3 regions of the Alteromonas lipotrueae genome follow, and region 2 is predicted to be linked to each of the others. Evidence: predicted binding sites of a transcription regulator. Region 2 holds the regulator's gene; each other region holds the start of a gene.
The links. The regulator ArgR, encoded in region 2, controls arginine synthesis, uptake and breakdown. The targets are predictions, from matches to a motif close to ANTGAATANNTATTCANT.
Positions count from the first base shown of each region.

Region 1: a site for ArgR is predicted at 3,588-3,605, ahead of gltB (glutamate synthase large subunit). Genes of this name have one in related genera too.
Region 3: a site for ArgR is predicted at 3,205-3,222, ahead of KYS23_RS05070 (aspartate aminotransferase family protein). Genes of this name have one in related genera too.

Region 1 covers NZ_JAESDJ010000003.1:152,603-157,662, forward strand. The annotation lists gene KYS23_RS05990 (PH domain-containing protein) at 1-106, opposite strand, end outside; gene KYS23_RS05995 (PH domain-containing protein) at 106-684, opposite strand; gene arcB (aerobic respiration two-component sensor histidine kinase ArcB) at 766-3,123, opposite strand; gene gltB (glutamate synthase large subunit) at 3,774-5,060, shown strand, end outside.
Region 2 covers NZ_JAESDJ010000011.1:60,331-65,390, forward strand. The annotation lists gene KYS23_RS15000 (TonB-dependent receptor plug domain-containing protein) at 1-1,325, opposite strand, end outside; gene argR (transcriptional regulator ArgR) at 2,127-2,591, opposite strand; gene mdh (malate dehydrogenase) at 2,824-3,762, shown strand; gene KYS23_RS15015 (hypothetical protein) at 4,269-4,409, opposite strand; gene katG (catalase/peroxidase HPI) at 4,919-5,060, shown strand, end outside.
Region 3 covers NZ_JAESDJ010000002.1:380,185-385,244, forward strand. The annotation lists gene astD (succinylglutamate-semialdehyde dehydrogenase) at 1-752, opposite strand, end outside; gene astA (arginine N-succinyltransferase) at 769-1,806, opposite strand; gene KYS23_RS05070 (aspartate aminotransferase family protein) at 1,831-3,039, opposite strand; gene KYS23_RS05075 (HDOD domain-containing protein) at 3,365-4,531, opposite strand; gene KYS23_RS05080 (anthranilate synthase component II) at 4,764-5,060, opposite strand, start outside.

The DNA of each region.
Region 1 (5,060 bases), on a different contig from region 2:
CAATGGGGGAAAGCCTACGCCAGCCTTCGCCGGTATCAACCTTAACGGCTTTCCCTTGTGCGCTGCTTTCGGAAGGCTTCGCCGTTTCTACTTCGGGGGAAGCCATTATTTTGCACTCACATCTTTATGATCAAGTATGAACTGCCTTAACCGCTCGGCCACCTCCACCTCTATACCTGGAATTTCAAACGTGTGGGTTGCACCACCAGCCGAAAAAACCTGCAAAGAAGCTAAACCCGCTAGGCGCGCAATCGGTCCACGTTTTAATTCAACATGTTGAACGCGAAGTATGGGCTGGCAAGATAACGACCTAAATACCAAGCCTGATTGCAAGCTTAAGTCTTGTTCACGCAGGGCATATTTAATAAGCGGATCGGCAAAAAAATGATAGGTCGTCCATAAACATCCCAGCACAGAAATGCCCACAACAATATAAGGAAAGGCGGCGACCAAGGGCTCTGGTAGCGCGAAAAATGACTGATACCGTAGCGCACTAGCCACCATGATAAGCACAAACGCTATGCCAAAAACCAGTGAGATATTAATCACGCGGTAACGCGGAGAAATAGCTTCTAAATTAAGTTGGTGAAGTTGAGGCTTGTCTGATGCAGACGTGTTTTCATTAGCTGTTATAGCGTTTAGCTGAGCGTTGCTAAACGTCTCGTTATCAGAACTCATTGTCATTACGTCTACCCCTTGTAAACTCGCGAAATCAACTTTCAAATAAAAACGGGGCCTAATCAGCCCCGTAATTTTATAAACGAATTAATCGTCTACTCTCTGCTGATTAAGCCAATCCTGCAAGGCTTTCATGTCGTGCTGTACCGCCATCTGCAATTCTTCAACCCAATCATGAACGTTTTGCCACCACGTTGGATGGTCGCCTTGTTGAATTTGATTTGCAATACGCTGAACACGAGCAAGCCCTACTGAGCCTGCCGCACCTTTAATTTTATGCGCTTGCGAGCAGACTTCAGATTTCTCATCAGCGCTTAGGCTCAACTGCAAAATTTCCATGTATTCAGGCATTTTCTCCTGGAACACTTTCACACTTGCTCGCACCATATCATCGCCTATTGTATCCACTAACATCTGGAGCAAGTCCATATCTAAAATGTTACTTAATATTTTGCTTGGCTCTGGTGGGCGCTCTACCTGACCTTCAACTTCTAATGGTGCAGGCGGCGCATGGAATAATTCGTTAAACACCTCAATCACGCGAGATTTCTTAATGGGCTTGGCAATAATATCGTCCATGCCATTTTGCAAATATTCTTCCCGCTTTTTAATCACGTTCGCAGTAAGTGCCACAATAGGCGTTTGCATTACTAAGTCTTCTTCATGCAGCGTACTGGCCACGTCGAAGCCCGTCATATCTGGCAGCTGAATATCTAACAGTATTAAGTCGTATTGATTCGCGCGGGCTTTATCAATCGCTTCTTGCCCCGTCATGGCCACATCCACCTTTTGCCCCATTTTTTCAAGCAAGGCTTTGGCAACCATCACGTTAAGTTCAATATCCTCAACCAGTAGAATGTTCAAGTCAGTAACCTGAAGCTGCGCCACTTGCATAGGCTTTTTCGATATCTCTACCGGTAGCTCTATTTCAAAGCGCGTCCCTTTACCTACTACACTGGTAACCTTGATATTGCCCTTCATTAAATCGACCATTTGCTTACAAATAGCCAAACCAATACCGGTACCTGTCGCCGATTGATGATCAGGGTGATCAACTTGATAGTACATGGCGAAGATTTTTTCTATCTCTTCTTCAGGTATGCCTACCCCAGTATCTTCAATCACAAAGGTGACGAACGCGAGGTCATTTTCAGGTTTGGTAGATTCAATCGATAAGCTCACATGGCCTTTTTGGGTGAACTTCACTGCGTTAAACAGAATATTCCACAAAATTTGGCGCAAGCGCGTACCATCTACTTCAACTAATCTCGGAAGAGGCTCTTTAATCGTGGTCTTAAGCTCTAGCTGTTTATCACCCGCTAATAACCGAATAATACTGCTTAGCTCTTCGGTGAAGTCGCGAAGCGATACAGTCTTCAAGCTCAGTTCAACTTTGTCTCTATCCAACTTATCCAAATCGATAATATCGTTAAAAATATTGCCTAACGTAATAGCACTGGCATAAATAGTACTTACCCAGCTAAATTGCTCTTCGCTTAATTCGGTATCGCGCAGCATTCTACTTAAGCCAACAATACCGTTTAGCGGCGTGCGTAGTTCATGGCTAATCGTCGCAATAAAGCGCGTTTTATCGGTACTGGCTTTCGCCGCTGCATTTTCCGCTTGTTTACGTTCAGTCATGTCTCGACCAAATGATAGCAAGCCTAAACGGTTGCCTTCTTTATCGAAGAATGGAACTCGCTTCATTTCGAAGTAGCGACGGCGGCCATCGGCAAAGCGTAGCCATAACTCTTCAGTAATACTGGCGTTAGTTTCTAATACTTCGTGATCACTGGCGACGATTTGGCGCGCCAAGTCTTCTTCATAAACATCAGTAGGGGTTAAGCCAAGCAGTTCCTGCTCTGTTTTACCCGTCATGAGTTCTGCTATACGGTTGCAGCCCGCAAAGCGCCCTTCTTCATTTCGGTAGTAAATAAGATCTGGCGAAGCATCGATAATCGAACGAAGTAAGGTAGATAAACGGCGGGCTTGCGCTTCTTGTTCAGATTTATCCTGAATTTCACGTTCTAAGTCTTTAAATAAGGCTTCACGCTCTTCTTGCGCTAATTTACGCTGCTCAATTTCGTGGTTTAATTGGCGGATATTCGTTTGCAGCTCACGGTTAAGAAAAACATCTTCTTCACGCAAGCGCTCTAGTTGACTTACCACTTCTTTAAGATTGGTACGTGAGTTTTCTAACTGCTTTATAAGCTCGCTAAAAAAGTACAGCACCCAAGGTGCCGAAAGCATGGTGAGTATAACCGCGCTGATAAAGTCATCGGGTTGTACTGCACTGCCCATGCTTACGCGAATTACGTAAGAGCCGCCAAGCGTAAATACCAGCGATAATACAACGAACAGAATACTTAACTTAAGCGTACCGAAGCGCTGCACAAATTGTGCAAAGCGAATAGCCCAAGAGTCATTTGGAGAATCTGAATGCATGAACGACTTATTTTTAGGATTATTTTCGACATATCCTATCAGGGTTTATGCATTACGGAAATGCTCACTGAGTTCGCAGGTATTGAAGGGTGGCTGTGCGTTTAAGTGGACCGACTTATGGCGGTGCATTTTTTGTACAACGCAGTGCGATTCTGATATTGTGTAAGAAAGGCTTTACAACTACATAAAAATACAGCAAACAGGCCCTTGACTAGATATTAAACACCTCAACATGAATTTTTATTCATTTTTGGCAATTTGAAGATACTTGCTATAATTTCAATGCCTACCAATAAGACGATATATCGGGTTATAACATTTTTGTTACAAACATGAATTTATAAGTTTAACACTATGAAAATAGTGAATATTTTAAACTATATGCTAAATCTTTGTTATACCCCCTGCTTTAGCGTTTGATTTTACATATCAATATAGGTATTTTGTACGCCCCGCAAAGCAATAATGCATAAAAATGCGGAACACGACTGGAATCCTCTAATAATAAATAACGACAAGAAAAGGCGCATAGAGCGGTAATAGTGCCAGCTCGACAAAAGACGTCTGAACAATGTTGTGATACGCAATACCTAGGCGCATCTACACGCAACGCACACCTTGCCCCAGTCAAAGGTTGAAGGAGTTAAGAGATGAGTTTATACAACCCCAACGATTCCCGGGATAACTGTGGATTTGGCTTAATCGCCCATACCCACGGAGAAGCTAGCCATACGCTAGTAGAAACCGCTATTCACGGTTTAGACCGTATGCAGCATCGAGGCGGTATTGCCGCTGACGGGAAAACCGGAGACGGCTGTGGTTTACTACTGCAGAAACCGGATGCGTTCTTCCATACTATCGCCGCAGAAAATGGCTGGAAACTCAGCAAAAAATACGGCGTTGGCATGATCTTTCTAAGCCAGGACCAGGCCCTTGCGCAAACTGCGCGTGAGGTGTTGAATGAAGAACTTGAAAAAGAAACCCTTAGTGTTGTTGGCTGGCGCGAAGTGCCTGTCGATCGCTCTGTATTGGGTGAACTTGCTCTTACCGGCGTGCCACAAATAGAACAAGTATTTGTGAATGCACCAGCAGGTTGGCGCAAGCGCGATCTTGAACGCCGCCTTTATATGGTGCGTCGCCGCGCTGAAAAGCGCCTTGAAAGCGATCCTGATTTTTATGTTGCCTGCCTATCTGGCTTGGTAACCATTTACAAAGGCTTGGTAATGCCGAAAGACTTACCTGCCTTCTATTTAGATTTAGCCGACGAACGTCTGCAAAGTGCTATTTGTGTATTCCATCAGCGCTTTTCAACCAATACGTTACCACGCTGGCCACTCGCGCAACCGTTCCGTTTCTTGGCGCACAATGGTGAAATTAACACCATTAAAGGCAACCGAGATTGGGCAATGGCACGTGCCTCTAAATTTGCTACGCCGCTTATTCCTGATTTGAAAGAAGCAGCTCCTTTTGTTAATACCGAAGGTTCTGATTCATCGTCACTTGATAACATGCTTGAGCTATTCTTAGCCGGTGGGATGGATTTGTTCCGTGCCATGCGTTTATTAGTGCCACCTGCTTATCAAAATAACAAAACCATGGATGACGACCTACGTGCATTTTACGAGTTCAACTCGATGCATATGGAACCGTGGGATGGCCCTGCCGGTATCGTATTAACGAACGGCCGCCACGTGGCATGTAACCTAGACCGAAATGGTCTTCGCCCTGCCCGTTACGTTATCACCAAAAATGGCTTCATTACCCTTGCCTCAGAAGTGGGTATTTGGGATTACGAAGAAGCTGACGTTATTGAAAAAGGCCGCGTAGGCCCAGGTGAAATGCTAGCGGTTGATACCTACACAGGTAAAATCTGGCGTTCCACTGAAATTGATGAAGAGTTAAAAGCGCGTCACCCATATAAAGAGTGGCTCGATAAA
Region 2 (5,060 bases):
TTATAAGCAGACCAGTCGTCGGTACTTAAACCTTGAACATTAAATAAATCCAACTGTTCAGTATCAATTAAATCTTGTACAACTGTGTCGTTAACTAAGTTGTAATTGAATACCTCTTCTTTTGCCGATGTGCGCTGGTAATAAACCTGCCAGTCCCACTCGTTTCCACCAATATCGGTGTAACCTTCAAGCCCTGTTACCATTTCAAACGTGGTTTTTTCGGTTTTCGTATCACGTGTTCCCAAGCTAGCGGTACGGAAGTAAACAGCGCCATCTTGACCATAAGGGTTCATTGCGTTATCCGCATCGATGGTCAGCGAAGATGTAGATACTGGGGTAGCAGCATAACGAGTGTCTGTAGATGTCTGTAGTGCAGAGAAACGAGTAATAAGTTGCAAGTTCTCTGCTAACTCGTACTCGATTTTAGTCATTAAAGAGTTTTTCTCAGACGCGCCATAAAGCCAAGTGGTATTACCGTAGTAATAACCACAACGATCAGATTCAATCGATGTGTCAGCCACATCGCCACACAAATCTTCGTTATAAAGATACGAACTAGTATTTGTATCATAGAAATTGGCAACAGGGCTGTAGGTTGAATAGCTATCTAGTGCATTTTCGCCTGAAACTGCTACATCGGTGACTTCTTGAGTGTTTTCATGCTCAGCAATGAAAACGATACTACCTTTGTCATTGGTTACGCCGGCTGAAAAGTTGTACTTGCTAGAGTTGCCACCGTCAGCACCTGGATCTTCAAAGCTATAACCTACATTTACGCCATCAAACTGCTTCTTAGTAATAATGTTAATTACACCTGCCACGGCATCAGACCCGTAAATGGCGGAAGCTCCGTCGCGAAGAATTTCAATGCGCTCTACAATTGACATTGGGATCATCGACATATCAGAAGATGAGCCACCGTCGTACCCTAAACCTGGTAGGCGACGGCCATCCATAAGCACTAGCGTTGCGCCTGCACCCAGACCACGCAAGTTTACTTCACTAGACGCAGATGCGCCGCTGCCGTAGCCAGATTGGCCGCGAAATGAACCGAAAGTGTTAATCGAAGAGTTACGTAACACTTGGGCAACCGATGTATCGCCAGATAACGCGATAGATTCAGCAGTAATGACGGTAACGGGAGATACCGATTCAAGGTCAACCCGTTTAATACGCGAACCAGTAACCTGAATTTTTTCAACAGGCTCTACTGCGTTTTCATCATCACTTTGAGCGAATGCCATCGGCGAAGCCATTATGCTAGCAGAACCCGCTAACATAATGCTGCGCTTAATCGCGGTGCTTAGTTTATTCGTGTTAAACATTTAAATTCCCCTTGTCGAAGGTGATTACATTTAGTAATTACAAAGACGTTTATTAGTTTTTATTTTGAACAGATGTTTTCTGTCGGGAGAATTAAGCACTTCGTCGCGCTATTTGGCAATTTACAAAGTGTATAATTTGTTCTATTTAGACTTAATTTACTTTAATTATACGCAGGGCGGTGAAACCTTTACGCTCCTATACATTTGTAAAATAATTCTTATGCTTTTTATCTTTTTGGCTTGTTTAAAAATAAAACGAGGTTTGCATGGATAGAAATTAAAAATAATGTGAGAGGTAGATAGTGTGCAGGTTTAGCATGCAAATAGTGCGGGTTTAGTGCGGGTTTAGTGCGGGTTTAGTGAAGGGCTTGTGTATTAGGGGCGCAGGTGTAGCGTAGACGCGGGGCAGTTAAATATCATGTGAAGTTTAAAATGGGAGGGTGTTGTATCGAAGATGAAAATAGGTTCTATTATTTGAAAAATTAAAAGCGATTTTTTCTGATTTATCGTTTATTTTTTTGTGGGGAAAGGTTGTGGTAAAAGGTAAGGTGGCTTTTAATTTAATTTGGATAGTTGGATGTGCTTTTTAATGTTATAAGGTTGGTGGTGAAATTTAATTCTATAACGTATAAAACATTTAATTGTGGTTTTCGAATTCTTTACTTTTCTTTCCTTATTCTTTTCTAAGTCTATGATAATTTAAATGCACAGCTACCAAGTTGTTTTGTATCTCCCTGGTACAAATTCTTAACCGCCATCTTGTTATGGCGGTTTTTTTTTGCTTAAAAATTTAGTCGGGCCTTATACATTCTCGAATAAGTCTTCTACCCGTTGGCGTAATTCTTCAATAAGGGTCACGTCAGCAGGGGCAATAAAAATGGTATCGTCGCCCGCAATGGTACCAAGCACACCATCTTTTTTGCTTAATGAGTCAAGCAAGCGTGCAATGAGTTGCGCTGCACCTGGGCTGGTGCGAATAATCACCATCACATTATTATGCACAATGTCGAGAACAAGTTGCTTTAACGGGCTTTTAGCAGTAGGCATACCCAGTTCAGGCGGTAGGCAGTACACCATATCGCCGCGAGCATTGCGGGTACGAACTGCGCCAAATTTACTTAGCATGCGGGAAATTTTAGATTGGCTAATATTGTCATGGCCTTGAGTTTTAAGGGCATCGACAATTTCACCCTGAGACCCATAGCTTTCCGCTTTCAAAATTTCTTTAAAGGCTTTAATCAGTTGCTCTTGTTTTGCGTTGGCCATAGCATCCTGCACATCTGTTAACGTTAATAAGTTAAATAATCGTATATTTTATATTGTGCCTTACAGGTGACCTTTGCGCAATTTAATTGCATAATCATGCATGATAGTGAATATCGACATAAAATTGCCTTAAATGGCCGTATTAAGACCATCAGATGATTGAGTTTTCCCCCGCGTTGCATTAGTGTGACGTTCCGTTTAAATACGTGAGTAATCCCATAGGAGAAATGGTATGAAAGTAGCCGTGTTAGGTGCTGCCGGTGGTATTGGCCAAGCGCTGTCTTTGTTGTTAAAAACACAATTGCCAGCTGGTTCTGAGCTAGCGCTTTATGATGTAGCGCCAGTTGTTCCTGGTGTAGCTGTTGATTTAAGCCACATCCCAACTGCAGTAAAAGTAACCGGTCACGGTAAAGATGACCTAGCTGGTGCATTAACAGGTACAGACGTTGTTCTTATTCCTGCTGGTGTTCCGCGTAAGCCGGGCATGGATCGTTCAGACTTGTTCAACATTAACGCTGGTATTGTTAAGAACCTTATTGAAGGTGTTGCTGACAATTGTCCAGATGCTTGTGTTGGCATTATTACTAACCCAGTTAATACAACAGTGGCGATTGCTGCTGAGACGCTTAAAGCGAAAGGTGTTTATAACAAGAACAAATTGTTCGGTGTTACTACCCTTGACGTAATTCGCGCCGAGACTTTCGTTGCTGAGCTTAAAGAAGTAGACGTTGCTTCTGTACACGTTCCAGTAATCGGTGGTCACTCAGGCACAACTATTCTTCCTTTGCTTTCGCAAGTTGAAGGTGTTGAGTTCTCTGACGATGAAGTTTCAAGCCTAACTACTCGTATCCAAAATGCGGGTACTGAAGTTGTTGAAGCTAAAGCTGGCGGCGGTTCTGCTACCCTTTCAATGGGTCAAGCAGCTGCACGTTTCTGCTTATCTTTGGTTGCAGCAATGCAAGGTGAGAACGTGGTTGAATACACTTACGTTCAAACTGACGACAGCGACGACGCTGCATTCTTCGCTCACCCTGTTCGCCTTGGTGCTAACGGTGTTGAAGAAATCTTGCCATATGGCGAGCTAAGCGCATTTGAAGAAAAAGCGAAAAACGACATGCTAGATGGCCTTCGTGGCGACATCAAGCTAGGCGTAGATTTCGTAACTGGCTAAAGCTAGGATAATGGGAGCGCTGCTCCCATGTACAAGGCAGGATTAGTAAGCTCTACACAAACACGCCGAGTATCCATCCATGGAGGCTTGGCAGTAGCATCCATGCTACTGACAGTTTGTTACGACCTTACTAATTCTGCCTTTTTGTTTGAGGTACCTACATAATCAATTCGCCGTAAATACTTCTCTGTAGGCTCCGCCACCGCATCCTTAGCAAGGGAGGGGCTACTATTTAATTTCAAACCGTTTATCTACTAACACGCACTCATCGCACTCAATAGATTTCATTTTTGTAAGACAGCATTCATGCTGCCGACAGTTTGTTACGACCTCAATAACCCTGCCTTTTTATTTGGGTAAATCACACGGCTGATGAGTTCATTTGTATTGTTAATATGCATGATACCCACCCACAGAGCAGAGATGTCGCCAGTAGCCGTATTGGCTAACGCTTCTATTGAATATCGGTACACGTTTAAAAAGTTGCGAACGGATGATTGGTTCTGCTAATCATCTAATTGATAAGTGCTACTTAAGGTAGGTTTATTGTTTTTACCGGTAGTCGATTCTATTACTTTGCAATCGGTATCTATGTAGGGAGATAAAAACAAACGGTAGGCGCCAGCCATGACGAAATGCACTGCCAATGTATGCCTCAAAAAAGCGGTGTTCCCCGTTTTCATTTATCTGAAGTAATTTATCGTTATAGTCAGAGTCGCTCACACCTTCCTTGAGTCCTGAGGGCAAAGTAAACCGTTCAAATTGTGTTATAGGCATTAGCGCAAAAAAGGCGAGGGGCGGGTTTATAAGTGATCTGTTCAAATAAGACCTCCTGCCTAGGGATTAGTTACTAATATCGTTTGTTGCCCTATGATTTATCAACAAGCTTTTACAAAAAACGAGATAAAAGGCATAGAAAATTCATTGATATTGTCTACGCTTTCTTTAATTAATTTTACATGTCAGTGTTGATGAATAGCTTTATAAGGTCTTGTTTTCTCATCGTAAGGTTCAACGATTTCCTAATCGTTAAACCTATTCATCAGCATCGAAAAAACTCACTGTAGTAATATAAATCTAATAACTAGAATAATAACATGTCAATCAATCGGTTGGATTGATTAAGTGCTTTGTCGAACAGCAAGAGGTAACAAATATGAGTAACGCGAAGCTAGGCGATGTAAATGATTCAGATAGAAAGTGTCCCGTCATGCATGGTGGCCTTACGGCTACTGGCAGCACAAATATGGATTGGTGGCCTGAGGCGCTAAACCTAGACATATTGCATCAGCACGACA
Region 3 (5,060 bases), on a different contig from region 2:
GGATTATTTCCGCCCATTTCAAGGGCCAAAATTTTACCTGGATGACCCGCAAATTGTTCGTGCAAAATTTTGCCAGTGCGTGAACTTCCGGTAAAGAATAACCCATCAATACCATTATGCGACGCTAATGCTTTACCGGTTTCAACTTCACCTTGAACTAGGTTCAATACGCCAGCAGGCAAGCCAGCTTGTTCCCATAGCTTAACCATTTCTTCGGCAACCATAGGGGTGAGGTCGCTTGGTTTAAATACCACAGTATTTCCTGCAATTAAGGCAGGTACAATATGGCCATTAGGCAAGTGGCCAGGGAAATTATACGGGCCGAATACCGCTACAACGCCGTGGGCTTTATGGCGAATAAAGGCTTTACCTAAAGGCATAGGGTTTTCAACATTGCCAGTACGCTCGAAATACGCTTTCTCAGAAATAGCGATTTTACCCATCATGGCACCCACTTCTGTGGCGGTTTCCCACTCAGGTTTACCGGTTTCTTTTGCCATCACTTTAGCTAGGTGCTCTTTTGCTTCGCCTAGCTTTTCGCCGTAAACCTTAATAATGTTTAAACGTTCTTCAACCGTCATCATTCCCCACACAGGGGCAGCGGCACGAGCGGCTTTTACCGCTAAGTCTATCTGGCTAGGGGAGGCTGACTTACCTTCCCAAATAATCTGGTTTTTAGCGGGGTCGATTGAGACTAGGTCGTGACCTTCACCGGTCACCCATTGTCCGTCGATAAAATGTGTATGTAACATAAAAAGTGTCCTTCAATTAGTCTCTGAACTTTACGGGTGCAAGGCGAACATGGTCGCCCTCTTGCACATTCAGAGCGGCTGCAGCCTGACGCGAAAGCACGGCAATATTTTGCTCTTCGTTAACCCCTATTTCGGTGGCTACCGCGCGAAAATCTGCAACAGAGGTATTTATGATGTAGTGGGTTTGGCCTTGTGCCGCCGCCGCGTCATCAATAACAATTGGCATTTTTAAGCTAGATTGTGCCGTTCGGATATGACTGAGATTGGCTTCTACCGTAGGGCCCGCATCAAAAATATCGACATAACCGCGACAGCTAAATCCTTCACCTTCAAGCAACTGAAGGGCGGGGCGGGTTTTTTCATGAACCTGACCAATAACCGCCTGTGCTTCTTTACTCAATAGATTGACGTAAATAGGGTATTTAGGCATCAGTTCTGCAATAAACACCTTATTACCAATACCGGTTAGGTAATCAGCAGTTGGGAAGTCCATCGAGAAAAAGTGCGTTTCAAGCCATTCCCAGAAAGGCGAACGACCTTCTTCATCACTAACACCACGCATTTCAGCAATGATAGTTTCAGAGAAGCGCTCACGATGCTCCATCATAAATAAGAAGCGTACTTTCGATAGAAAGCGACCGTTAATTCCACCACGGGCCTGCTCTCTTAAAAACAGCGTACAAATCTCAGTAACACCCGTGTAGTCATTACAAAAGGTTAGAATTTCAACCGTATTGTGAATGTTTAGCTCGCGAGAGGCGTGCACAACCTTACTCAAATGATAGTGGTAAAACGCATCATCAATGCCTACGGCTGCTTCAATGCCAGACGTACCCACTACTTCACCGGTTGTCGTATCTTCCATTACAAAAAGGTACGACTCATCACCGGGTTGGGTCACGTTAGCTTTGGTGAAAGCTTCTTGCGCTTGGTCGACTTTTCTATGTAGCAGATCATCGTTAACCGGTAACGAGGTAAACCCGATACCTGATTCTACGGCAATGTCGTACAAGGCCTTGTAATCAGCTTGCTTAATAGGGCGAATTATATTCATGTTCGCTACTCGCTAAATTGGCGTTTATTCGGCGTTCACAACCGCGGCAACGGCACGTTCAAAGCGGGCTAGGCCTTCTTTAATATCTTCATCAGGAATAACCAAAGAAGGAGCAAAACGAATGACGTTTGCACCTGCAATTAAGCACATAAGATGCTCTTTTGTTGCGGCCATCATAAAGTCGCGAGCGCGACCTTGGTATTTTTCGTTTAATGCGCAGCCAAGCAACATACCTTGCCCACGTACTTCAGAAAATACATCGTACTTGTCGTTAATGGCTGTAAGTAGCTCACGGTACAAGGCTTCTTTGTGTAACACGCCTTTAAGTACTTCAGGCTGGTTAACAATATCAAATGCTTTTTCAGCTACAGCACAGGCTAATGGGTTACCGCCGTAGGTACTTCCGTGAGTACCCGCTTTTAAATGTGCGGCAATCGCAGTAGTCGTTAACATGGCGCCAATCGGGAAGCCACCACCTAGCGACTTTGCGGTCGTTAGAATGTCAGGTGTTACACCTAAGCCCATGTAGGCATAAAGGTGACCGGTGCGGCCAACACCTGATTGCACTTCATCAAAAATGAGCAAGGCATTGTGTTTATCACACAGTTCACGCACACCTTTGATAAATTCAACATCAGGAGAAATGATACCACCTTCCCCTTGAAGCGGCTCCATCATAACCGCACACGTATTGTCAGAGATTAATGCTTCAAAAGCGGCTAAATCGTTATAATCGCAATGCTCAACAGCGCCCGGCTTAGGGCCAAAGCCATCAGAATAAGCGGCTTGCCCGCCAACCGTTACGGTAAAGAAAGTACGGCCGTGAAAACCTTTGTTAAAAGCAATAATTTGGTTTTTGTCTTCACCGTAGTTATCTAATGCGAAACGACGAGCTAATTTTAATGCGGCTTCATTGGCTTCTGCGCCTGAGTTAGCAAAGTACACTTTCTCTGCAAACGTGGCGTTCACCAGTTTAGAAGCTAAGCGAAGTGCTGGCTCATTAGTGAATACGTTGCTCAAGTGCCACAGCTTGCTGCCTTGTTCGTTAAGCGCCTTAACGAGTTCAGGGTGACAATGACCTAGTACGTTCACGGCAATACCGCCAGCGAAGTCGATGTACTCAGCACCATCCTGATCCCAAACACGTGAACCTTCACCGCGTACGGGTACCATGCCCGCAGGATTGTAGTTAGGCACCATCACTTCATCAAACGTTGCGCGAGTTACTGTCATTTTTGTTACCTCTGTTTTAAGCGCCCGTGTTGGTACAATAGACCTCGAACAGGCGGAAAAATAAACGAAATTACCGGTGAGTATGCCATTTTTTTAAGTGTTTGTCTTGTTTGTGAATGGCTGCAGCCCTTTATATACAAGGACTCTGGCTTAATTTGCAAGAAAAGTGAATAACTATTTACTACTAAGCCATATTGTTTAGGAATAGTGTAATTAAAAGGTGAATTAGGTGTTTAATCCCATAGCCAGAGCGCGTTGATCTGGCTTAGTTCAAATGGGGACAAAAGGGCACATTTAGCTAATTTGCATGAATATCCACAAAAAATTAGCTATTTTCTTCGTCCCTCGATAAAGGAAGGGTGAAAATATCAACAGATTTTAGTTTTTCTAATGCACCTGATGGATATTCTTGCTCATTAATCATTGGTTTTACTTCTGCCACTTCAACCATACGTGATTGATGTAGCATTCTTACTTTCGAATAAGCGCGCGCTTGGTGCAGAAGCTTAGGCAAAGACCCTGCTTCACAGGGCTCTCTGGTGGCACATTGGCGCATCGCATCGCCAATAAATAAACGTTTCAACATCATGTTGTCAATGAGATCGGCGGATACCGCATCGGCATATTCATCTTGTAATGCAATCAGATAACTCGCCGATGGAGCCAATTTTAATAAGGCTTCATGACGCATGCGTTCTTTGTCTTTTTGGCTTTCAGTTAACAGGTGAAGCTGCACCTTATCAAATAGCTTGAAGTACAACCGTATAATGGCACAGCGACCTAATTGACTTAGCATGCCGAAAGTATAAGCCTGAACGGGATTTAGTTTGTAATGTGGCGCGAGATGCCTAGCCGATACCGCTGTGCCGTGCGCAAACTGAGTGAGTTTGAGTTTAATGCACGGGTAGGGGTCGGTTACCTGAGGCATGGCGCGCTTTATGACGAGAGAAGGAATAAGCAAGCGTAAATTCTCAATCCCCAAAAAGCTCAGCGCCGTTCTGAAGGTTTCAACAACGATTACTCTACCTTTAGAATCCCGTCTTCTAAAAGCCGGAGAGTTCACAACGTGCATCAACTCATCATAAAGCCAAGGTAAATTAGCTGCAATAGGCTCTAGTTTTGATACCGATGCTGCGCGTACCGATAGCGCGTCGAGTAACGCACCTGTGTCATCACTTAAATTTAATGTGTTGTTGAAAACATCTGAGGTAAACGATAGCTGCTCAGTAAGCTCACCCAATAAGACTTCATGTAAGTAATGGTTAACCGTTTCGGTATACGAGGCATCAGATTGGGCTTTTAGGCGCTTATTCTCAATAGCGACTTTTTCTACATGCAGTAACTGTCTGCGGGCGTCACCTTGTTCTGATTGTTCAAAGCTGACCTCACCTGGACCACGCTTTCCCAGCATTTTTATCGCGAGCTCTGGAGAAATTAATAGACTCTCAAAGCGCTCATCGATAGGCGGCGGGGTCGATGCTGGGGTCGTCATCTTAAAGTAGCTCCTGCTAAGTAACTGTTCGTGCGTCTGTTCATAGATGCCGTGCATTGGGTCGCCCTACTTCCTAAATCTAAATACTAACAAAGGCGCTTTGTTGATTAACCTATAAAAAGTAAAGAAAAACAACGCCAAATGCGAATAATTGCAGAACTTTTTTATCGGCAGGAAGCCATATAGCTTAAGTTTATTCTGAACCCACGGAAGAATAAATAAGGGTTACGCTCTAGGCGTTTAGAAACGCACTTAAAATATCGTGGCCATACTCGGTCAGTAAGGATTCAGGGTGAAATTGTACACCCCAGATAGGGAGTGCTTTATGGGAGATGCCCATAATCTCTTTTTCCCCGTCATCAGTCACGCACCATGCATCTATATTTAAGGTTTCGGGTAAGTGGCTTTCATCAAGCACTAACGAGTGATAGCGGGTTACCGCATAACCTTGCGCAAACCCGCTAAATAAGCCTCGGTCTTTATGAAAGAGCGCAGACGTTTTGCCGTGCTTAATTTCTCTTGCCCCAAT